3 regions of the Bradyrhizobium centrosematis genome follow, and region 3 is predicted to be linked to each of the others. Evidence: predicted binding sites of a transcription regulator. Region 3 holds the regulator's gene; each other region holds the start of a gene.

Region 1 (7,984 bases), 1.9 Mb from region 3:
AGGCTCGGCGAGCTCGTCAGCGCGGCCTATGAGGAGAGCGACCGCGATCGCCGTCGCACCGATCGTGCGATCAAGCTGATGATCGAGGAGCTCGAACAGACGCACAAGCGCGCCGAGCATGATCTGCTGCGGGCGCGCGAGTTTCTCGACAGCATCATCGAGAACATTCCGATCGCGGTGTTCGCCAAGGATGCGAAGGACTCCCGTTATGTCCTGCTCAACCGTGCCGGCGAAGAATATTACGGCATGAAGCGCGAGGCGATGCTGGGCAGGACTCCGCAAGAGATATTCCCGGACAATATCGCCCGCGTCGTCAACGAGCAGGATCGCCGCGTGGTCGACAGCGGCACGCCGCTGCTCCTAGAAGGCCATCGGCTCGAAGCCGGCGTCAATGGCCGCGATCGCCTGGTCAATTCGCGCAAGCTGCTGATCAGGGACGGCAATGGCGCGCCGCAATATCTGGTCGGCGTGATCGAGGATGTCACCGAGAGGATCACGAACGAGGCGCGGATCAGCCATCTCGCGCATCATGATGCCTTGACCGACCTGCCGAACCGCAGTGCCTTCAACGCCGCGCTCGACGAGCGGCTGGAGCGGGCGCAAGAGACGGCGACCAGCTTTGCCGTGCTCAGCCTCGACCTCGACCGCTTCAAGGAGGTCAACGACGTGTTCGGCCATCCCGTCGGCGACATGCTGATGCGGACGGCGGCGGACCGATTTGCCGCGGAGGCCGACGGTGCCTTCGTCGCCCGTATCGGCGGCGACGAGTTCATGATCCTGATGCCTGACGACATCAGCCGCGAGACAGTTCTGGGACTCGCCGAACGTCTGGTCGAGACGATCGGCAAGGAGCTCGAGGTCGACGACTATCTTCTTCATGTCGGCCTCAGCGTTGGCATCGCGTTTTATCCTGATGACGGCGTGAGCGCCGCCACGCTGCTCGCCAATGCCGATTCAGCTCTCTATCGCGCCAAGCGCGAGGGCAGGGGGCGGGTCCGCTGCTTCGAATCCGAGATGGACCAGGAGCTGCGCGACCGCAGGTTGTTGCAGCACGATCTGCGGCAGGCGCTGGAGCAAAACCAGTTCCTGGTCTACTTCCAGCCGCAGGCGCGGGTGGATGGCGAGGTCATCGGCTTCGAGGCTCTGCTGCGCTGGAACCATCCGACACGTGGCTTCGTGCCGCCGGACCAGTTCATTCCGCTCGCCGAGGAGAACGGGCTGATCGTCGAGATCGGCGAGTGGGTCTTGCGCGAAGCATGTCGCGAGGCGGCATCCTGGCCGCGGCCGCTCCAGGTCGCCGTCAATTTGTCGCCGGTTCAGTTCCAGGCGGGGGATCTCGAACGTTCGATCCACCAGATCCTGCTGGAGACGGGGCTTACGCCGACGCGACTCGAGGTCGAGATCACCGAGGGGGTGCTGATCGGGGATTTCACCCGCGCGCTCAATCTGCTGCGGCGGTTGAAGGCGCTCGGCATCCGCATCGCGATGGACGATTTCGGCACCGGCTATTCGTCGCTGTCCTATCTGCAGTCGTTCCCGTTCGACAAGATCAAGATCGACCGCAGTTTCATCTCCAATCTGGAGACGAAGCCGCAATCGGCCGAGATCGTTCGCGCGGTCTTGAGCCTCGCGCACGCGCTGAAGATCCCGGTCATCGCCGAAGGGGTGGAAACGGAAGCGCAGCGTGCCTTCCTGGCGCGCGAGGCCTGCGAGGAGATGCAGGGCTATCTGGTCGGCCGGCCCGACCTCATCGAGCGCTACCTCGATCTGGTCGGCGTAACCGTGGAGCGACGGCGCTACGCCTAGCCGCTGCAGCGTGCGGCGTTCCGGGCGTCATTCGACATCATTTGGAACTTTGGCCCGGAGATATATTTCCTAACAATCAGGCGGGACCGGGCGTGAGGACGGGTGCAGCAAATCTTTCGCATAGCCGCCATCGGCCTGACGCAAATCAGAGCAATAAGCTCTGTAAGTGCGAGGGAGGGTCTCATGGAGAACGTACGTCGCTACCGGGCGCTGGCGTCCCTCTGTCGTCAGCAGGCGGCCTACCGGCCGCTCCAGAACTGGCAACTCCTCGGCCAAGCTGAACATTTCGAATATCTCGCCGAAGTCGAGCTCAAGGCGCATTTCGACGCGTGCAACCTGCGACAGGACGAGAGCGCCGCAGCGGCCGCGACATGGGAGACCCCGGTGGCGGCTTGATGGCACCGGGCCGGCTCAATGCGACATCAGCGTCGGCACCGTCATGGCTTCCAGCATGGCACGGGTGACGCCGCCAAGAACGCGCTCCTGCAATCGCGAATGGCCGTAGCCGCCCATCACCAGGAGATCGAGTGCCTCATCGGCCGCCAGCGACAGGATGGTCGGTTGGATGTCGGCGCGCGTCGCCGACAGGCTGATCGTGCGGGTCGACAGTCCGCGCCGGCCGAGATGTCTTGCTAGGCTGTTGGCTGACGCGTCGCCGGGGACCGCGTCGGCCTCGTTGATGGTGATGATCACGATCTCGTCGGCACGTGCCAGGAACGGCGCCGCGTCGCGCACGGCGCGGGCAGCGAGGCGGCTGCCGTCCCAGCAGATGCCGATTCGTGCCGCCTTGAAAGCTCCACGGAATGTGTAGGGCAGGAACAGCACCGGGCCGCCCGACTGGAACAGGATCTCGCCCGGCACGTCGTTGTCGAACGAGCTGTGCGCCGGATCGGGCTGAAGCACGACGCTGAGGTCGTGCAGCCGCGCCATCTCGCCGAGCGAGCCCGCCGCATCCACCGGGATCGCGCCGAGCGGGCGCAAGGTGTAGGAGACGCCGGCGTTCGCCGCTTCGATTCCGAACACCGAGAGTGCGGCTTCGGCCCGCTCCAGTGCGCGCTCGCGTTCCAGCTCGAATACGGCAGCCACCGCCGCGCCGCCCTCCATCACATAGGCAGCACTGGTTGCGACATAGCCGATCGCGACCGCGTCGAGCTGGGCGTTGAACTGCGCGGCGAGCGAAATCGAGCCCTCGACGGCTGCGCGCATGGGACGCTCGGTGGGGATGTGGACGAGAATGTCTTTGTACATGGGGCGCCTCCGATGAAGATCATTCGGTGGCTGTAGTTTTTCACTGCCCGGAGGACCCGCGTTGAGCTGCATCAAATGCGCCGGGACGATCTTTCCCTGGGTGCCCGCCCGCATATCCTTTGCCAAGATTTAATCGGACGGACGGGACGTCGTAAGGTGACGATCTCCATGTTGGACGCAAGGCGACACCTTACCCAACATGGACATTTCGACATGAACGATCACGTTAACTCCGACACCACGACGTCCCGCAAGATCTTGAGGCCGCGCCGGCTCGCGCTGCTCGGCAGCGTGGCCGCGCTCGGCGTCGCCGTGCTGGCGGTATCGCCCGCCTCTTCGCCGTTCGGCATGGCCTCCTTCATTGCGCCGGCCCAGGCCGCGGAATCCGCCGCAACGCCGCCGGGTTTCGGTGATCTGGTCAGCAAGGTCAAGCCCGCCGTCATCTCGGTGCGGGTCAGGATCGACCAGGACAACGACAAGAATGCGATGCTGCAGCAGAACCGGATGGACTCCGACGAGGACTCCCCATTCGACCAATTCTCGCGGCAGTTCGGCTTCCGCTTTCCGGGCGGTCCGAACGGCTTGCCGCGCCAGCGCCATCAGATGGTCACGGGCGAAGGCTCCGGCTTCTTCATTTCCGCCGACGGCTACGCCGTGACCAACAACCACGTCGTCGACCACGCCGAGTCGGTGCAGGTGACCATGGATGACGGCACGACCTATACCGCGAAAGTGGTCGGCACCGATCCGAAGACCGATCTGGCGCTGATCAAGGTCGACGGTAAGAAGGACTTTCCGTTCGTCAAATTCTCCGACCAGAAGCCCCGCATCGGCGACTGGGTGGTCGCGGTCGGCAATCCCTTCGGTCTCGGCGGCACCGTGACCGCCGGCATCGTTTCGGCCAGCGGCCGCGACATCGGCAACGGGCCCTATGACGATTTCATCCAGATCGACGCGCCGATCAACAAGGGCAATTCCGGCGGCCCGGCCTTCGACATGAACGGCAACGTGATCGGCGTGAACACCGCGATCTTCTCGCCCTCCGGCGGCTCGGTCGGCATCGGCTTCGACATTCCGGCCTCGACTGCAAAACTCGTCGTCGCGCAACTGAAGGACAAGGGCGCGGTGACCCGCGGCTGGCTCGGCGTGCAGGTGCAGCCGGTGACGGCAGAGATTGCCGACAGCCTCGGCCTCAAGGAGGCGCGCGGCGCGATCGTCGACAATCCGCAGGATGGCAGCCCCGCGGCGAAGGCCGGCATCGAGGCGGGTGACGTCATCACCGCCGTCAACGGCACCGCGATCAAGGACTCCCGTGATCTCGCCCGGACCATCGCCACCCTGGCCCCGGGCAGCTCGGTGAAGCTCGACGTGTTCCACAATGGCGGCACGAGGACGCTGACGCTCGCGCTCGGCGAGCTGCCGAACGAGCGGCAAGCTAAAGCGAATGGCGGCTCTGACGAGGGCAGTGGGCAGTCGAACGCGGGTACGCCGCGCCTCGGCCTCGCCCTGGCGCCGGCCAGCGAGGTTCAGGGCGCCGGCCAGAAGGGCGTCGTCGTCACGCAGGTCGATCCGCAAGGTCCGGCCGCGCAGCGCGGCATCCAGACCGGCGACGTCATCCTCAATGTCGGTGGCAAGGCGGTTGCCAATGTCGGCGAGGTTCGCACGGAACTGGCCCAGGCCAAATCGTCTGGCAAGCGCAGCGTGCTGTTGCAGGTCAGAAGCGCCGAGGCGACGAGGTTCGTCGCGGTGCCGCTCGCGTAACGCGAACGGCTCCCCCACCCATCCAAAAGGGCGGCCCTCGGGCCGCCCTTTCCTTTCGCCTTCAGGATCTGCGGCGGGCTCCGATAACATTCTCGTTAACGGCAGGGATGGTGACGCGGTTCATACGAAAAAGCCGTGTTCGGCCATCACAGTTCCGATGCTCGTCGGCAACGACGCTGCCGAGTGATTGCAAGCGTGGAACTCCGAACTTCCGGCCGCTTTGTGGAACTGGCCGGTGGTTCGTATTTGATCGGTGCCGACATGGGTCGATTGAAGCTCTCGCTGAGAGGTGCGCTGCTCGTGGCGCCGCTGGTGCTGTGGGGCGGAAGCGCGCTCGGTCGTGATGACGGCCGCTACGCGAACTCGCCCCTCAAGCCGTGGTTCGACAGCCTGCGCAGCCACCTCGGTCCCTGCTGCTCGGACGCCGACGGTTTTGCCGTCTCCGACCCCGATTGGGAATCGCATAACGGGCATTATCGCGTGCGTCTCGACGGGGAGTGGATCGAAGTGCCGGACGAAGCCGTCATCACCGAGCCGAACCGCGCCGGCCGCACCATGGTGTGGCCGGTGAAGACGGCCTTCGGAATCTCGATCCGCTGCTTCATGCCCGGCAGCATGATCTGAGGCGTCAGCGTCAACGCTTGCTGGATTTGCGCTTCGACGACTTCCTGCTTGTCTTCTTGGCTGTCTTCCTGCTCGTCCGCTTCTTGGACGACTTCTTGCTCGCCTTCTTCGGGACCTTCTTGCCCTTCTTGCGCGCCTTCGACAGTCCGATTGCGATCGCCTGCTTGCGACTCTTCACGCGTCCGCCACGGCCTTTGCGACCGCTCTTTGCCGTGCCCTTCTTGTAGCGCCGCATCTCGCTTTCGACATCGCTGCCGGAGCTGCGCGAGTAGCGGCGCTTCTTTGCCTTGCGTGCCATGCATGTTCTCCCTTGGCCCGGGAGAACCGTTCGAAACGAGCATGGTTCCCGAAAGAGCGCGCGACCTTGCGGGCGAAGGCCTAGAACGAATTCGCCAGCGCGATCTCCGCCTCCAGCACCTGGATGCGCCGTGCCGCCTCGCTGGACGACAGATCGCGCGCATATTGTGCGGGCTGATAGGCCTCTTCGCTCAGTCGTTTCAGCTTCAGTCCTTGCGCCCGGGTCATCTGCTCGGCGAGGAAGAGCTTGGCGTTGTATTGACCTTGAGCCTGCATTTGACATCTCCATTTCCGAAATCGTGACTTGACTATATGTTCTTATTTTGTTCTAACAAGCCATGGACAACAGATTTAATGAAATTCGACGTAAGATCAGTGCTTTGAGGCTGGAGATGGCGGCCGTCGAGGCCGCCGTGCGCGATCGCGTCAACGGCGGTCGCGATTGCACCGAACAGGCCCTGACGCAGATGGATCTGCGGCGGAAGATCAATCTGCTGAGCGACGAATGGAAGGCTGCCGGCGGCGGCGATGTCCTGCCTGACGTTGGCGACCGGGTCCGCCTTCACCTCGTGAAGACAACAATCGGCCATTCCGCGCGCGCGAGCATGCGGCGCTGAAACCTTGGAGAGGGCGCTGTGGAGGAGGTCCAGGACACTTACCGGATCTTGAAGCTACGTGCCGAGATTCCCGAATTGCGATCTGCCATCCGGCAATTGTAGCGCGCGGGTCTCGATGACGATGCGGCCCAGTTTTTGATCGGACGCAAGCGATGGCGACTCATCTGAATCGCATCGCGCTTTAGCCGCAGGCGCGACCTTGCAGCGCGCCGGCCGCAATGAGCCGGTGCGGACGCCGGACGATGTGTGGCTCCATTGCCGATCACGCATCAAGAATGGAGCCCCGCGTCGCCGCGGGGCCCGATGTCATGCCGGCCTGAGCTCACTTGGTGTTGCTCATGCCCTTGCTGTTCTGGTTGGTCATGGTGCCGCCTTGGTCTGAGCCGGGGCCCGAACCACCTTGGCCGGAGGGATCTGCGCCCTTGGACGACTTGGTGTTGGCGCCCGTGGTCTGCGACGACGACATCGAGGATCCATGTTTCGCCTTGTGTGACTTGGCCTGCGCGGCGAGCGGTGCGGCGGCGAGGCCGGCTGCCAACATTGCGGTGAGAACGAGCTTTGCCGTTGTCATGCGAGGGAACTCCCTGGGTTAAATTGACGCAGGCAGCCAACCGCCATTTGCCGCAGGAGTTCCCAACAAAGCTGCTGCCGCGTTCCGCGCGTGCTTCAAGATTGCTTGTCCTCGACGAGGATGAAGACGGCGCCGGTGAGTGTCGCGCCGATCGTGAACGTCGTCACCAGGGTGAGCGCGAAGATGGTCGCAGCTTGGCTTCCACCGTTGTTGAGCAGGTTTGCGACGGCGGGATTGGACAGGATCAGCGCGAGACTGAAGGAGAGGCCGAGGGCCGCCCCCATCATGGCATGCGTCATCAGCTTGACGAGGCCGCTCGCAGAGATCAGATCCGACGACTTTTTGGTGCGCATGGGAACCGCATCCCGACTTGGCATGCAACGCGGGCGATACGCGCCGGTTCCAATTGAATGAAGGAATTGTCATCCCCGGCTTCATCCGACGTTCATGCCGGGCTTGCGAGGATGAGTGCCAGCAAAACGGGAACATCGATATGGGTAAGGTAGTCTTTCTTTACCGCTCGCTGGCCTATCGCAACGCCGCCGCGGACATTCTGCGCAAGGCACGCAAGCTGCCGCGCGGCGCAGAGCGAAGCGCGGCTCGCCGCTACGCCAGGGCGCTCCGCGATCTCGCCCAGACGGAAGCCTGGCTCGAAGGCCGGGTTGCACGCGAGCCGCGGACGGCGCAACGCATGACCAGCGCGGCGTCCGGCTAATGCTTTGCCGCTCCGTTGGAAGCGAAGCGGAAGGCGCACGCTTCTTGTCTTGACGCGCCTTCTCGACGCGAGCCGGTCGCCACTTCGCCGGAAAAGGCTCTAACCGGATGCGCGCTGCAATTCGGCGGAGCTGGCATCCTCGAATTTGCCGGTTGTGGTCGTCGTCGGCGTTTTGCGTGTCAATGGCACCTGCAGACGGCACAACAGGCCTTCGGCTCGCCAATCGAACTGCGCCTGTCCGCCGAGCTGGGACTCGACGCTCGCAAGCAGGCTTCGTGTGCCGAAGCCGCGCGATTTCGGCGTCATGACGAGCGGACCGCCGGATTCTTCCCAGCTCAGCGTGAG
Region 2 (7,984 bases), 110 kb from region 3:
GGCCTTGGATCTTAACGATATCAGTGAGATATCAATATCGCGTGGTGCCCCCTCCGCCCCAATTGAAGTGATAGTTCACGCCGGCCTTGACCGTATGGACCGTGTCGGTCCACTCGGAGCGATTGGTGGCGACGGCAGAGTACTGGATCGTGCTGCGGCCGAAGTCGATGTAGTTGTATTCGACCTTGGCCGACCAGTTCGGAGCGAACATGTATTCCGCGCCGGCGCCGACCGTCCAACCCCAGCGGGTGTTGTTCTGGACGAAGACGTTTCCAGGCACGCCGTCATAGCGGTGTTGCATGTCGCCGACCGCGGCACCACCGCTGACGAACAAGAGGGCGGGGCCGGTCGAATAGCCCAGCCGGCCCTTGATATCGCCGAAGCCACGGATTCGCGTAAAGTAGGTGTCGCCGAGGCCGGCATTGATCTCTGCCGAACGCCCGTGAATGTCAGCCCAATGGTAGTCGCCCTCAATGCCGAACACGACCGGACCCGACTGCCAGTTGTAGCCGAACACACCGCCGACGAACCCGCCGGTGGTGTCATAATTCTGGGTTCCAGCGAAGATCGCCGTATTCGGAGCGCCAAAGAAGGTCTCGTTGCTGCGACCCCAGGCGCCGCCGCCCTGCACACCGACGTAGAATCCGGTCCAGGTGTAGATCGGAGCGGGGGGCGCGACCGGCGCCTTTGTATAGGGTCGGGCTGCGAGGTCGGCAGCACCGGCCGGAGCCGAAAGGGACAGCACAAATGCGCCAGCAAGGCCGATCAGGATTTTCTTCATTGCAATCTCCCCATTTGTAACCGCCTCTTGCGTTCCCCGAGGCGGGACAATTCAGGCGCGAGGCCCATCTGCATCAAATCGAGGCAACGATAGCCGCGTGCGGCGGCAGAGTCCGTGCCCGGCGCGCAACAGTCCGGTCCAATCGGGTCGCGCTCAACTTAATGAATGTTAAGTGGTTTTTGCCGTTCACGGGAACCCGATTTGGTTCCATTCCTCGCGGCCATCGCGCCGCCGTTTAGAAGGGACCTGCCCTCACATTTTGCGCCCAGGGCTGCAGGAACAAATCTGGAACAAATCCGGCGTCGATGCTATATGTGGGGATAACCTTTGGCGGTGGCGGGCTGAGCGGTCCCGGCAAGCGTATAGGTCGCCTCAGCAGGGCGCAGATGAGCGCGGGCAGTGCGCGGCCTTTCAGATGCGGCCTTTCAGATTCAGTGGCATTCGGAGTGGAGAGCGGCGATGGCGGGAAGCGTCAACAAGGTCATTCTGGTTGGAAATCTCGGCAAGGATCCGGAAATCCGCCGCACCCAGGACGGGCGGCCGATCGCGAATTTGAGCATCGCCACCTCCGAGACCTGGCGCGACAAGAATACCGGCGAGCGCAAGGAGAAGACCGAGTGGCATCGCGTCGTGATCTTCAATGAGGGGCTCTGCAAGGTCGCCGAGCAATATTTGAAGAAGGGCGCAAAGGTTTACATCGAGGGCGCCCTCCAGACCCGCAAATGGACCGACCAGAGCGGCGTCGAGAAGTATTCGACCGAGGTCGTGCTCCAGGGCTTCAACTCGACGCTGACGATGCTTGACGGCCGTGGCGGCGGAGGCGGCGGCGGCAGCTTCGGCGACGAGCCGGGTGGCGATTTCGGCTCCTCCGGTCCCATCAGCAGCGCGCCACGCCGCCCCGTGGCCGCTGGCGGCGGTGGCCGCAACAGCGACATGGACGACGACATCCCGTTCTGAGCGGGCGGAGCGCGCGACGCGGAGGTGGCGGCCGGCCGGTGCTTTCCATTTTGTGTCAGCAAATCCTACTAATCGACGGGGCGGGCTCGGGATTTCCGGGCCCGCTTCACGTTTGAGATGAGGTCATTGAAGGCGGGCGGGCTGGCCGGCCGAGCTGCCCTTGCGGTGCGATCGCTGTGCGCGTGACGGACGTTCCGAAAGGGCTCATTCCAAGCTGTCCGAGGTGTCGGGTTCCCGACCGTAAGTAGTTGGAAAAATAGGCGGAAAAACCGCCTTACGGCGGCCTGCAAGGGTGGTTATCCGACCCCCGATGCGCTATATGATTCCCAGACAAAAACTCACCGGATTCCCCCTTGGCTGACGACGACAACAAGCCCGGCGACCAGCCGGCGCAACCCTCGGACATTCGCCCCGTCTCCATCTACGAGGAGATGAAGAAGTCCTATCTCGACTACGCCATGAGCGTGATCGTCTCGCGTGCGCTGCCTGACGCGCGCGACGGGTTGAAGCCGGTGCACCGCCGGATCCTGTTCGCGATGAACAATCGCGGCGACACCCCGGACAAGAAGCACAAGAAGTCCGCCGGTGCTGTCGGTGAGGTCATGGGTAAGTACCACCCCCATGGCGACCAGGCGATCTACGACGCCTTGGTGCGCATGGCGCAGGACTTCTCGATGCGCGCGCCCCTGATCGACGGGCAGGGCAATTTCGGCTCGGTCGACGGCGATCCGGCGGCGGCGATGCGCTACACAGAGTCCCGCCTCACCAAGATCGCGCTGAAGCTGCTCGAGGACATCGACGACGACACGGTCGACTTCCAGGACAATTACGACGGCTCCGAGAAGGAGCCGGTGGTTCTGCCGGCCCGGTTCCCGAACCTCCTCGTCAACGGCGCCGGCGGCATCGCCGTCGGCATGGCCACCAACATCCCGCCGCACAATCTCGGCGAGGTGATCGACGCCTGCGTGGCGCTGATCGACAATCCCTCGCTCACGATCGACGAGCTCATCAACATCGTCCCGGGCCCGGATTTCCCGACCGGCGGCATCATCCTCGGACGCCAGGGCATCCGCAGCGCCTATCATCTCGGCCGCGGCTCGATCGTGATGCGCGGCAAGGTCACCTTCGAGACGATCCGCAAGGAGCGCGAGGCGATCGTCATCACCGAGATCCCGTATCAGGTGAACAAGGCGACGATGGTCGAGCGCATCGCCGAGCTCTACAAGGAGAAGAAGATCGAGGGCATCTCCGATCTGCGCGACGAATCCGACCGCGACGGCTACCGCGTCGTGGTCGAGCTCAAGCGCGATGCCGTGCCCGACGTGGTGCTGAACCAGCTCTACAAGTTCACGCCGCTGCAGACCTCATTCGGCGTCAACGCCGTCGCGCTCGATAGCGGCCGTCCGCAGACGATGAACCTGAAGGACATGCTGACGATCTTCGTCGGCTTCCGCGAGCAGGTCGTCACCCGCCGGACCAAATACAAGCTGCGCAAGGCGCGCGAGCGCGCGCATGAGCAGGTCGGCCTCGCCATCGCGGTCGCCAATATCGACGAGATCATCCGCGTGATCCGGCATTCGCCGACGCCGGCCGCCGCGCGCGAGACCCTGATGACGCGTGACTGGCCCGCGCGCGACGTCGAGGACATCATCACGCTGATCGACGATCCCCGCCACCGCATCAACGAGGACGGCACCATCCGCCTGTCGCTGGAGCAGGCGAGGGCGATCCTGGAACTGCGCCTCGCACGCCTCACCGCACTCGGCCGCGACGAGATCGGCGAAGAGCTCGCAAAGCTCGCTGGCGAGATCGAGGACTATCTCGCGATCCTGCGCTCGCGCGCCCGCATCCTCGACATCATCAAGACCGAGCTTGCCGAGGTGAAGGCGGAGTTCGCGACGCCGCGCCGCACCGTGATCATGGAGCAGGAGGGCGAGGTCGAGGACGAGGACCTGATCCAGCGCGAGGACATGGTCGTGACCGTCTCGCACGCCGGCTACGTCAAGCGCGTGCCGCTATCGGCCTACCGGGCGCAGCGCCGCGGCGGCAAGGGCCGCTCCGGCATGCAGACCCGCGATGAGGATTTCGTCAGCCGATTGTTCGTGGCCTCCACACACACGCCGGTACTGTTCTTCTCCTCGCGGGGCCAGGTCTACAAGGAGAAGGTCTGGCGGCTGCCGATGGCCGCGCCGAACGCGCGCGGCAAGGCGCTGATCAACATCCTGCCGCTGGAGCAGGGTGAGCGCATCACCACCATCATGCCGCTGCCGGAGGACGAATCCACCTGGGGCGAGCTCGACGTGATGTTCGCCACCACCGGCGGCAACGTCCGCCGCAACAAGCTGTCCGACTTCGTCGATGTCCGCCGCTCCGGCATCATTGCCATGAAGCTCGAGGATGGCGAGTCGATCGTCGACGTGCAGATCTGCACCGAGCGCGACGACGTGCTGCTGACCGCTGCCGGGGGCCAGTGCATCCGCTTCCCGGTGCCCGATGTGCGCGTGTTCACCGGGCGCACCTCGATGGGCGTGCGCGGCATCGCGCTCGGCGAAGGCGACAAGGTGATTTCGCTGGCGATCCTGCGTCATGTCGAGACGACCTCGGACGAGCGCTCGGCGTATCTGAAGATGCGCCGCGCGGTCGCCGGCGAATCCGTCGCGGAAGAAGCCCCTGGGGATACCGAGGCCGAAGAGACCTCCGGCAGCTTCCAGCTCCCGCAGGAGCGCTATGTCGAGATGTCGGCGGCCGAGCAGGTCGTGCTGACGGTCTCCGTCAATGGCTATGGCAAGCGGACCTCGTCCTACGAGTACCGCACCACCGGCCGCGGCGGCAAAGGCATCGTCGCCATGAGCGTCAACAACCGCAACGGCAACCTGGTGGCATCCTTCCCCGTGGAGGAGGCCGATCAGATCATGCTGGTCACCGACAAGGGCCAGCTGATCCGTTGCCCGGTCGAAGGCATCCGCATCGCCGGCCGCTCGACGCAAGGCGTGATCGTGTTCGACACCGCCGAGGACGAGCACGTCGTCTCGGTCGAGCACATCACCGAAGAGGCGGAGAGCGGCGACGGAGCGAACGGAGAATAGCGGGCCGCCCTGCGGCCCGGATTGCGCTTCGCTCCCTCCGGGCTACGACGTGGCCTGCGAAAGCTCCGCCGTGAGATCGGCAAGCGCCTCGTGCTTGCCGATCTGTGCCATCCAGCACCATAGCTCCAGCGTGCAATACACGCGGTAGAGACGAAGCGTCTCCTGCCAATGGGGACGCTCGATCTTGCCATAGCCCGCGAGCAGTCCGTCTCGCTTCGGCGCATCCTTCGGCGTGAAGTAGTACAGCGCCTTCGCGATATCCATCAGCGGATCGCCTGACGTTGCGTTCTCGAAATCGACGATGCCCGTCAGGTGCGGCTCGCCCTGAGAGGTCACCAGGATATTTCCGGCATGGAAATCGTAGTGACACAGGCGAGGGATAGTTGCGGCATCCAACAGATGCTGGCGCGCCACAACGCTGTTCCGGAGCCGCGCGGCAAGCGCGGGATCACCGCCCCGCGCGCAAAACTCCTTCAGCTTCCTCTCGAGCTGCGCGGACATGTAGGCCTGATTGCTCGGATATGCCGTCCACACCCCGTTGGGGCCGATATAGCCAAAACTATCGAGGGTAATGTCGTTGATTCCACGGAGCGCCGCGCCCATCGCGGCATAGATCGCAAACAGCTCCGTCTCGGACAGCGTTGCCTCGCGTCGGCCAAGCACGACGCCGTCCAACTTGGTCATGAGCACATAGTTCAGCTCGATCACCGATCGCGTGTCATCGGCGAGCAGGACCGTCGGGATGGCCGCGCCGACATCCCGCAAGAGCCCCAGCACATGGATCTCCTTGGCCATCTTCCACGGCAGCGATTCCGGGTAGACCTTGAGGATGCAGGCTGGCGCATCCGCCAGCGTGATCTCCAGGACGGTCCCGATTTCGCCGCCATGCAGTTCGGTGACGCCGAGGACCGACGCGTGCGGAGTGATGCGGTGGACGATCGCCTGGGCCTGATCGCGCGAGATCGCCAGCCGTGGTTTCAACATGAGAGACATCTCGTCGCTTGTTGTGGGCGGCCCCGTGGCTCTAGATCTCCAGCTCCGTCCCGAACTCCACGACCTGCTTGGTCGGCACGCCGAAGAACGCCGCCGAACGCTCTGCGTTACGCTGGAGGAAGGCGAACACGCCTTCGCGCCAGACCCACATGCCGGGAACGTCCTCGCGCGGGATGATGGTCTCGCGGCCGACGTAATAGGTGATCTCGGAGAGGTCGATGCCGGGCAGCTTGCCCTGGCGGCAGGTGACCTTCAGGCCTTCGTAGATCGTCGGGTTCTGCATGAACCCGTAATGCAGGATCACGCGGGTGATGCCGGGGATGATCTCATGCACCTCGGCACGTTCCTCGTCGGGGACATGCGGGGATTCCTCGATCAGCACGGTGACGATCAGCACGCGCTCATGCAGCACGCGGTTGTGCCTGACGAACTGGGTCAGCGCGAGCGGCACGCCACGCGGTGCGGCGGCCAGGAATACGGCGGTTCCGGGCAGCCTCGCGTGGCATTTGTTGACCGCGGTCTCGATCAGGTCCTCCTCGGGTTGGCGCAGCCGGGCGCGTGCCGCTTCGACCAGCTTCACGCCGGCACGCCAGGTCAGCATCAGGAAGGCGACAAGGCCGGCGAGCAGCAGCGGAAACCAGCCGCCCTCGAACAGCTTGATCGAATTGGCCGAGAAGAAGATCAGGTCGATCGCAAAGAAGCCGCCGTTCACGACGGCCACGAGCCACGGCGAATAGCCCCATTGGATCGCAACGAGGGCGGCCAGCAGCGTGGTGATCGCCATCAGCAGCGAGACCGCGATGCCATAGGCACCCGCAAGCGCGTCAGAGGTGCCGAAGCTCAGCACCGCCCCGAGCGTTGCGGCGGCGAGCAGCCAGTTCACCAGCGGCACGTAGATCTGGCCGATCGCATCGCTGGTGGTGTGGCGGATCTGCATGCGCGGCAGGAAGCCGAGCTGGATCGATTGCTGGGTCAGCGAGAACACGCCGGAGATGATCGCCTGCGAAGCGATCACGGTCGCGACCGTCGAGAAGGCGACGAGGACATAGTGCAGGGCGTCGGGGCAAAGCTGGAAGAACGGGTTTTCGATCGTCGTGGGATCGGTGATCAGCAGCGCGGCCTGGCCGAAATAGTTCAGCACCAGAGCGGGCAGGCAGACGGCGAACCAGGCGAGCCGGATCGGCAGGCGGCCGAAATGACCCATGTCGGCATACATGGCCTCGCCCCCGGTGACGGCGAGAAAGGCCGCGCCGAGAATTCCGAACGAGATGTGGAAATCCTGGTGGATCAGGAAGTCGAAGGCATAGAGCGGGCTCAGCGCTGCCAGCACCGCCGGCGCCTTGACGATGCCGTGGATGCCGAGCGCGGCGAGTACGGCGAACCAGGCCAGCATCACCGGTCCGAAGATGCGGCCGATGAAGCCGGTGCCCTGCTTCTGCATGATGAACAGGCCGATCAGGATGGCGACGGTCAGGGGCACGACAGCGGGCGCCAGCGAAGGCGCATCGACCTTGAGTCCCTCGATGGCGCTGAGCACGGAGATGGCCGGCGTGATCGCGCCGTCGCCATAGAGCAGGGCGGCGCCGATCAGGCCGACCACGAGCAAATGGGCGCGCCAGGTGTCGGGTTGGGCGTGACGGGCGTGCAGCAACGCCAGCAGCGCGACGATGCCGCCTTCACCGCGATTGTCGGCGCGCAGGATCAACAGCGCATATTTTAGCGAGATGATCAGCAGCAGCGCCCAGAGGATCAGCGAGGCAACCCCGAGGACAGCCTCGTGACTTAGGGAGCCGCCATGCGCAGCCGCCTTGGCGGCTTCCTTCAGGGCGTAGAGGGGGCTGGTGCCGATATCGCCATAGACCACCCCGAGGGCGCCCATGGTCATGGTCAGCGGCAGGGGATCGGGACGGTGGCCGGAAGCGGTTGCTTGTGTCGTGGACAACGGTGCCCCCAATGGGATCGCGCCCGACGGGCCATTCCGACGGGCGCGAGCATCACACAGTCTGCGACGAGACGTCGCAAATATCCATGGGGTTTAGCTTGAGGTTCAGCTCGGGGGAGCTGACGCGAGACTGACAGACCCGACTACGGGCTGCGGTCGGCAGTCACGAGGCGCGCCTCGCGGATGGCCGCCTTGGTTCCGGCACGGCGCAGACAGGACGCTTCG
Region 3 (7,984 bases):
CCTGGTCGAGCAGCCCGCCCGGATTGTTGCGCAGGTCGAGCACGTAGCCGGTGAGCTTCTCCTGCGGGACCTGCTTTGAGATCGCCGCGATCGCCTTCTTCAAGCCGTCGGTGGTCTGCTCGTTGAACGAGGTGACGCGGATATAGCCGATGTCGCCGTTCTCGACGTGGAAGCGTACCGGGCGCACATGGATGATCTCACGCGTGATCGCAACGTCGAGCGGCGCATCCGCGCCCTTGCGCACGATGGTGAGCTTGGTCTTGGTGTCGACCGGGCCCTTCATCTTGTTGACGGCCTGCTCGAGCGTCATGCCCTGCACGGCCTCGCCGTCGATCTTGCTGATGAGGTCGCCGGACATCAGGCCCGCCTTCGAGGCCGGTGTATCGTCGATCGGCGAGACGACCTTGACCAAGCCGTCTTCCATCGTGACCTCGATGCCGAGGCCGCCGAACTCGCCGGAGGTGGTCTCCTGCATCTCGGTCCAGGCCTTGTCGTTCATGTAGCGCGAATGCGGATCGAGCGAGGTCACCATGCCCGTGATCGCGCCTTCGATCATCTTGGCATTGTCGGGCTTCTCGACATAGCTCGCCTTCACCCGCTCGAACACGGTGCCGAACAGGTTGAGCTGGGAATAGGCATCATCTGCGCTCGCTGCCGCCCGCGCCGCCCATACGCCGCCGTGCGGGCTCGCTACCAGAAGGGTCAGACACGCTCCGGTGAGCGTGCCGAGAGGGAACAGCAGGGACTTCCGCATGGATGGGCTGGCCTTTTTGCTTTGGCGGTTCGCTTTGAGCTTGCTCTCAAGACTTGGGAGGCGCCATGCAATTGGCGATCCAGTTCGCTTCTCACAATACCATTCTGGTTTCTTCAAGGCCGGGATGCCACGCCGGCGGGTACTCCGCAGAAATCGCTTCGTTCGAGCCTAAACTTTTGGCAACGTTGCAGGACTGGTCCGCCCGCAAGGGGAATCGGTGGGCCGGTCCACGCCTCGCAGCTATGCGATTTTAGGATAGTTTTGGAGGGCTGGACGGGTTAGGCGATGACATAAGGCTTCAAATTCTCGGGAGGAAAACAATGAACGAAGCACCCCGCATCCGGCCGGAACGGAACGTCGAACTCGGCGCCAGCAACGAGCCGTTCCAGAACCTGCACGAATTCATCCGGAAGGCGCGGGCCAACCTGAACCAGAACGCCTGGGACTACATCGTCGGTGCTGCCGAGACCGAAACCACAATGCGTCGCAACCGCATGGCTCTGGACGAGATCGCCTTTCGGCCGCGCGTGCTGCGCGACGTCCGCAGGGTGGACGGCTCGGTTCAGCAATTCGGCCGCCAGATGCGCCTGCCGGTGGTGCTCGCTCCCGTCGGTGCGCTCGAGATCTTCGATCCCGATGGCGCGGCGAGCGTCGCGCGCGGTGCCGGCGCCTTCGGTGCCGCCCACATGCTGAGCTCGGTATCGGAGCCGGGCCTGGAGAAGACCGCGGAAGCCGCGCCCGATGCGCTCCGGCTCTATCAGCTCTATGTCCGCGGGGACGACGCCTTCGTCGCCGATGTCGTCAGCCGAAGCGAGAAGAACGGCTACGCCGCCTTCTGCCTGACCGTCGACACCGCTCATTACAGCCGTCGCGAACGTGACATCGCCAAGCGCTATGTTCGCGAAAGCCGCCTGCGCGCCACCGGGGGCGATTTCCAGAAGGGACTGGAGTGGCGGACCGTGAAGATGATCAAAGACAAGTTCAAGATCCCGCTGATCCTGAAGGGCATCGCCACTGCCGAGGATGCCCTGATCGCGGTCGATCACGGCGTCGAATGGATCTACGTCTCCAATCATGGCGGCCGCCAGCTCGACCATGGCCGGGGTGCGATGCATGTGCTGCCCGAGATCGTCGAGGCCGTGAAGGGCCGCGCCAAGATCATGGTCGACGGCGGCATCTGTCGCGGCACCGACATCGTCAAGGCGATCGCGGCAGGCGCAGACCTCGTCGGCATCGGCCGGCTGCAATGCTGGGCGCTGGCGGCGGCCGGCGAAGCCGGCGTCACGCGGATGCTGGAGCTGTTGGAGGACGAGGTGCTGCGCTGCCTCGGCCTGCTCGGCGCCACCTCGTTTGCCGAGGTCGACAAATCCTGCCTGCATCCGGCGACCGCCACCAACGCGCCGAGCGTGTTCAGCGCGTTCCCGCTGTTCGACCACGAGCCTTATCGGTACTGATTGGCAGACCCTAGAGTGAAAGGATCCATGTGACATCGCTCTCTCCCGGCAGCGCGGACGCGCTTTTGTTCGATCTCGGGCGCGTGGTGCTCGACATCGACTTCTCCAAGGCGATCGCCTGCTGGGCTGGACATGCCGGGTGCGAGCCCGAGTCGATCGTCGCCCGCTACGTACGCGACGAGGCCTATCGGCTGCACGAGGTCGGCAAGATCAGTGACGAGGATTATTTCGCCTCGCTGCGCGCTTCACTGGGAATAGGCATTTCGGACGCCCAGTTCCTGGAGGGCTGGAACGCGGTCTTCGCCGGCGAGATGCCTGATATCGCCGAGTTGCTGCCGCGCGCGGCGAAGAAGATGCCGCTCTACGCCTTTTCCAACACCAACCGGCCGCATGTCGACTATTTCTCGAAGGAATATGCCGACCTGCTCGGCCATTTCCGCGAGCTGTACCTGTCGTCAAGCATCGGCCTGCGCAAACCGGATGCGGAGGCTTTCGACCATGTCGTGGCCGCGATCGGCGTACCCGCTGAGCGCATCGTGTTCTTCGACGACCTCGCCGAGAACGTCGAGGGGGCACGGGCGCGCGGCCTGACGGCAGTGCATGTGACCTCGCCGCGTGATGTCGGGAACGCATTGAAGGCATTGGGTATCTGACCCAAATCCCTTCGTTCCGCACAGCCCACGGCGGAAGCGCTTCCCGAACTAAATTTGCAGCGAATGTGGAACCTGATCACTTTGTGCATTTTTATACAGAGTTCCGGGAACGGAATACCACCCTCCGGACTCTTGAGTCCGTTGGGACTTCTACACCGGACTGATCGACGTGCTGGGCAAAACCTACCTCACCAAGCAAGCCTCTCTCCTGCTTGAATTCGCAAGAAACACCTCGGATTCGGACCTTTCCGCCAAGCTGATCAGCAAGGCGGCCGACCTGAAATCGCAGGCCGACCCGCTCCCCGACAAGGATCAAGGGCCCAAAGCTCCAGACGTCGCGTTCGGCCTCGGTACGGACGGACCGACTGGGAGCTGACCGATGCTGGCCGTGGCGCTTGTTTTTCTCGTTCTTGCCATGGCTATCCTCATGCCGGTTTGCCTTGCCTTCCGGATCATGCCCCGGCGGATGTGAGCTTCCTTCCTCTGCACGGAGATCACGCAGGATAAATCATTCTGCGTGCTGCTTTGCCTCGCGCCTGCACTCGGCTAGAACTCTCCGCCATTTTATCGATGTGCTCAGCAGGAGTTCAGCCGTGGCCTTGATGCCGGTTTCCGACGCCCTCGCTGCGGTGCTGGCGGCTGCAGAGCCGCTGCCTGAACAGATGGTTTCGCTCGACGAAGCCTACCACCGCGTGCTCGCCCATGACCTCGCGGCGCGGCGCACGCAGCCGCCGCAAGCCATGTCGGCGATGGACGGCTATGCCGTGCGCACGGTCGATGCGGCAACGATCAATTCCAGGCTGACGGTGATCGGCGAGGTCGCCGCGGGACGTCCCTTTGACGGAACGGTCGGGGCCGGCGAAGCCGTGCGGATCTTCACCGGCGGCGTCGTTCCAGACGGCGCGGACGCGGTGGTGATCCAGGAGGACACGGTTGCGGACGGCAACAGCGTCACCATCAAGGAAGCGGCGATCGCCGGACGGCACATTCGCCCGGCCGGCGTCGATTTCCGCGAGGGTGACGTGCTGCTGCGCAAGGGAACCCGGCTGACCGAGCGCGATCTCGCACTGGCCGCCGGCATGAATCACCCGCGCCTGCCCGTCCGCCGCCGTCCGAAGGTTGCGATCCTCGCCACCGGCGATGAGCTGGTGATGCCCGGCACCACGCCCGGCCCCGGCCAGATCGTCTATTCCAACGGTTACGCCCTGCATGCACTCGCCCGCAGCGAGGGCGCGGAGACCATCGACCTCGGTGTCGCCGCCGATACGCTGGAGGCGACCTCCGCCGGAATCCGCCGCGCCCGCGACAGCGGTGCCGACATCCTGATCACCACCGGCGGCGCGTCCGTCGGCGACCACGATCTGGTCCAGCAGGCGCTCAAGGACGAAGGCATCGCGATGGCCTTCTGGAAGATCGCGATGCGGCCGGGCAAGCCGATGATGCACGGGCGGCTCGGCGCCATGCGCGTGATCGGCCTGCCCGGCAATCCGGTGTCGTCCTACGTGTGCGCCTTCCTGTTCATGGTGCCGCTGATTCGTGCCCTCTCGGGCCGACAAGTGATTCATCATCAGCGCGAGCGCGCCGTGCTGGGCCGCGATCTCGCTGCCAACGACCAGCGCGAGGATTACTTGCGCGCGCGCCTGGAGCTGCGCGACGACGGCGCGCAAGTCGCCGTTCCCGTCAGCCATCAGGACTCCTCTCTGCTTGCGAATCTCGCTGCGGCACAGGTACTTCTCGTCCGCGCGCCCTTCGCGCCGAAGGTCGAGGCCGGCAGCCCGTGCGAGGTGCTGCGGCTACCGGTTTGAACCGCGCGGCCACACGCATTCCGCGAGTTTCGCTCCGTTCACCGTAAATTAAGCAGTTGCGGAACACATATCGAACATATAGTGTCCGTTCATGATTTGTTTCGAGCATGTAGCGCCTTGTCGCTGAATTCACCGTCTCGGAATCGAACGACATCAACCGGGGGACTTTGGTCGAGATGTTAACGCGCAAACAATACGAGCTTCTGCGGTTCATCAGCGAACGCTTGAAGGAAAGCGGCGTGCCGCCCTCCTTCGACGAGATGAAGGATGCGCTCGACCTGCGCTCGAAGTCAGGCATCCACCGCCTGATCACCGCGCTCGAGGAGCGCGGCTTCATCCGCCGCCTGCCCAACCGCGCCCGCGCCATCGAAGTGATCAAGCTGCCGGAGCTCCAGGCCGCGGCCGGCAACCGACGCGGCTTCACGCCGAGCGTCATCGAAGGCAATCTCGGCAAGGTCCGCGCGAGCTCCAGCCCGCCCGCGGACGAGGGCGAGCGGCCCGTGGCAGTGCCGGTGATGGGCCGCATCGCGGCCGGTACGCCGATCGAGGCGTTGCAGACCCGCAGCCACACCATCAGCGTGCCGCCTGACATGCTCGGCTCGGGCGAGCATTACGCACTCGAAGTGCGCGGCGATTCCATGGTCGAGGCCGGTATCCTCGATGGTGACATGGCGCTGATCCAACGCAACGAGAGCGCCGACACCGGCGACATCGTAGTGGCGCTGATCGACGACGAAGAGGCCACGCTCAAGCGCTTCCGCCGCCGCGGCGCCTCGATCGCCCTCGAGCCCGCCAATGCCGCCTATGAGGTGCGCATCCTGCCGCCGAACCGCGTCAAGATTCAGGGCAAGCTGATCGGGCTTTACCGGAAGTACTGATTGCGGACGTACTCGGCACGCGAATATCCGGCGCCTCACGCGCCTTCGTTCGGGATGCCGATCAGAGATTGGAGCGGACGGATGTCCGCTCCGGCTGGATAGTCTTTCTGGTTCTGCACAGATTATCCGGCCCCTTCTCCACGGCCAGGTCCTCGGCGTACCGCCAGAGGCAGCATCGCGTCACAGCGTCCCGCGTTCGAGGGGATAGGCAAGCGCGTATCGCTCGAGTGTCGGCGCTGATGGCAGCACTGGGCATCGCACGCGGTTGCCGCGCAATCGCGTCATCATGTCCGCAACGCCTGGCGCAGTGCAATTGCGCCGCATCGCAATCGTGCTGGCGATGCAGGCGTCGCGTTTGCCAGCCGTTGAGACGTGCCGGCCAAATGCACGGCAGCCCGCTTTGTTCCTAGCGAATTCGGGAAAGATAATGTGATCGCGGCGCTGAGGTCCCAGCCGCAGATTCGCCTTCAACCAAGCAGAGTCTTGCGTGCTTACTCTGACAGAGGCCTGTGCCTCCAAGAGAGGTACGGGTCGCTATTCTTCGCATGAGGAGCACCCGATGTGTGACTACAGCCTGCATGCCGTCGCGACGCGCCCCGCGGAAGTCGGCGAGACGATCGTCACGACCACGTTCCGCGGCACGTCGACGCGCGGCTTCGCCTCCGAAGCCGATCTCTCCGTCGCGGTCTGCCTGCTTCCGGGAACGGAGCTCGCCTTCGCCGACAACGTCCGCTACGACAACCGCTGGATCTGGACGCGCACCGTCAATTCCCGCGTCGGAAAATTCGGCAAGATCGATCCGCACATTCCCGACCGCCATCACGACGCGATCGAATTCCCTGACGGCAAATACGTGCTGGTGACGCAGCTCGTCGAAGGCCAGCGCGCGACCGTGCTGCAACTGCCCGTGACCCAACCGGTCGGCGAGCGCGAGCACAAGCCGCAGATCATCGCCGACAGCCGGCCGCCGGTGACGCGCCTGCCGATCGGCTGACGCCGCCCCGGCCGCCAGGTCGAGGCTAAGGAAATGCCATCGCCGGCCGCGGCCGGCGAGATGGTATGGTTTGCGTCTCACGGAATCCCATCGGACCGTCCACTTCCCCTCCATCCTCAATCGTCGGCCTGCAAGTCGGTCTCCGATGGCGTTGCGTCGCGGTTGCGGGGAGCCGCCTTCGGCGCAAGACTGCCGTCGAAATCGCCTTCGCCGGCGCCGGCAGGCAACCACGGGCGGTTGGAGCCTCTCGCCCTCACTGCTTGGACGGAAAATCCGTCACCACGCTGCGTGAGCGCCAGCGCGCCCTGGCGAACCAGCCGCTGCCGATCCACCACCATCGCCGCACAATCGGGCGGCGCGGGCCGTGGCGTCACCACCAATGTGGCACGGCTGCAATCGTCAGCCAACGCGTCGATGCGCAAGGCCAGCGCGACCAGCCGTCCGTCGGCGAGCGGCGTGACGCAGCCGGCCTCGTCGCACGATATGCCGTCGGCCAGCGCGCTACTGCCGGCATCGCGCGGATCGGCGTCGGCCGCCAACCACTCCCTCAGCATGAAATTGTCCTTCCCCGCCCTGATCAGGTGCAAACGCCCGTCCCTGCCCCGCACCGCGACACTCGCGCCGTCCCCGGCAATCAGGATATCGGGCTGCTGCACCGACAGACCCCAGGCGATCGAAGCCAGCAGCACCACTGCACCGGCCCAGCGCAAGGGGGTACGCAACAAGCCCATCACGATGATGCCGAGGCTCGCTCCGACCAGCGGCGCCATACCGAACGCCGGGATGCGGCCGACCGCGCCCGGCAAGGCGGCCACCCAGCGGGAGACCGCAACCATCCAGTCGATGCCCAGTCCCATCAGCCACCAGAACACGCCGTCGAGCCCGAACGGAGCAGCCAGCAATCCCAACAACCCGGCCGGCATCACCAGTGCTGAGACCACCGGCATCGCCCCCAGATTGGCGAGCACGCCGTAGGGCGTGACGCGATGGAAGTGAAAGGCGGCATAGGGCGTGGTCGCAAGCCCCGCGATCAGCGAGGCCAGAAACAACATCGCGATCTCGCGGCCGCCCCACAGCGCGACACGCGCAGTCGCCGAATGGTCAGGCGAGGCAAGCAGGTTCGGCATGCCGATCTGCACCAGCGCCACCAGCCCGAGCGTTGCCGCAAACGACATCTGGAAGCTCGGATGCACCAGCGCCTCCGGCGCGACCGCGAGCACGATCAGCGCTGCCACGGCCAGTGTGCGGAAGGTGATGGCGCGGCGATCGACCATGACCGCGATCAGCACCACCGCCGTCATGAAGAACGATCGTTGCGTTGCGACCTCCGCGCCCGAGAGCAGAAGATAGAACGCCGCCGCAACCAGCGCCGCGGCCGCCGACCATTTCTTGATGGGAAAGCCGACGGCGAGACCCGGGATCAATGCCAGCAGCGCGCGCACCGCG

Evidence for each region. Region 3 encodes LexA, which represses DNA repair genes until DNA is damaged. Its sites were predicted from a motif close to TGTTCNNNNTGTGTTCNG; they were not measured.
Region 1: a site for LexA is predicted at 6,050-6,067, ahead of P6U31_RS26855 (DUF3072 domain-containing protein). Genes of this name have one in related genera too.
Region 2: a site for LexA is predicted at 1,057-1,074, ahead of P6U31_RS18265 (single-stranded DNA-binding protein). Genes of this name have one in related genera too.

Annotation. Positions count from the first base shown of each region.
Region 1 covers NZ_CP120703.1:5,617,977-5,625,960, reverse strand. Annotated here, with positions in the region: gene P6U31_RS26885 (putative bifunctional diguanylate cyclase/phosphodiesterase) at 1-1,806, shown strand, start outside; gene P6U31_RS26880 (hypothetical protein) at 1,990-2,202, shown strand; gene P6U31_RS26875 (universal stress protein) at 2,218-3,054, opposite strand; gene P6U31_RS26870 (Do family serine endopeptidase) at 3,268-4,815, shown strand; gene P6U31_RS26865 (hypothetical protein) at 5,077-5,439, shown strand; gene P6U31_RS26860 (DUF6496 domain-containing protein) at 5,450-5,737, opposite strand; gene P6U31_RS26855 (DUF3072 domain-containing protein) at 5,818-6,012, opposite strand; gene P6U31_RS26850 (hypothetical protein) at 6,129-6,353, shown strand; gene P6U31_RS26845 (hypothetical protein) at 6,676-6,924, opposite strand; gene P6U31_RS26840 (hypothetical protein) at 7,020-7,277, opposite strand; gene P6U31_RS26835 (hypothetical protein) at 7,418-7,639, shown strand; gene P6U31_RS26830 (HWE histidine kinase domain-containing protein) at 7,739-7,984, opposite strand, start outside.
Region 2 covers NZ_CP120703.1:3,785,854-3,793,837, forward strand. Annotated here, with positions in the region: gene P6U31_RS18260 (outer membrane protein) at 32-781, opposite strand; gene P6U31_RS18265 (single-stranded DNA-binding protein) at 1,241-1,738, shown strand; gene gyrA (DNA gyrase subunit A) at 2,092-4,824, shown strand; gene P6U31_RS18275 (phosphotransferase family protein) at 4,867-5,808, opposite strand; gene P6U31_RS18280 (potassium transporter Kup) at 5,849-7,702, opposite strand; gene P6U31_RS18285 (hypothetical protein) at 7,903-7,984, opposite strand, start outside.
Region 3 covers NZ_CP120703.1:3,675,142-3,683,125, reverse strand. Annotated here, with positions in the region: gene P6U31_RS17775 (S41 family peptidase) at 1-754, opposite strand, end outside; gene P6U31_RS17770 (alpha-hydroxy acid oxidase) at 1,075-2,208, shown strand; gene P6U31_RS17765 (HAD family hydrolase) at 2,232-2,861, shown strand; gene P6U31_RS17760 (hypothetical protein) at 3,031-3,237, shown strand; gene glp (gephyrin-like molybdotransferase Glp) at 3,455-4,666, shown strand; gene lexA (transcriptional repressor LexA) at 4,843-5,544, shown strand; gene P6U31_RS17745 (hypothetical protein) at 6,104-6,538, shown strand; gene P6U31_RS17740 (ComEC/Rec2 family competence protein) at 6,655-7,984, opposite strand, start outside.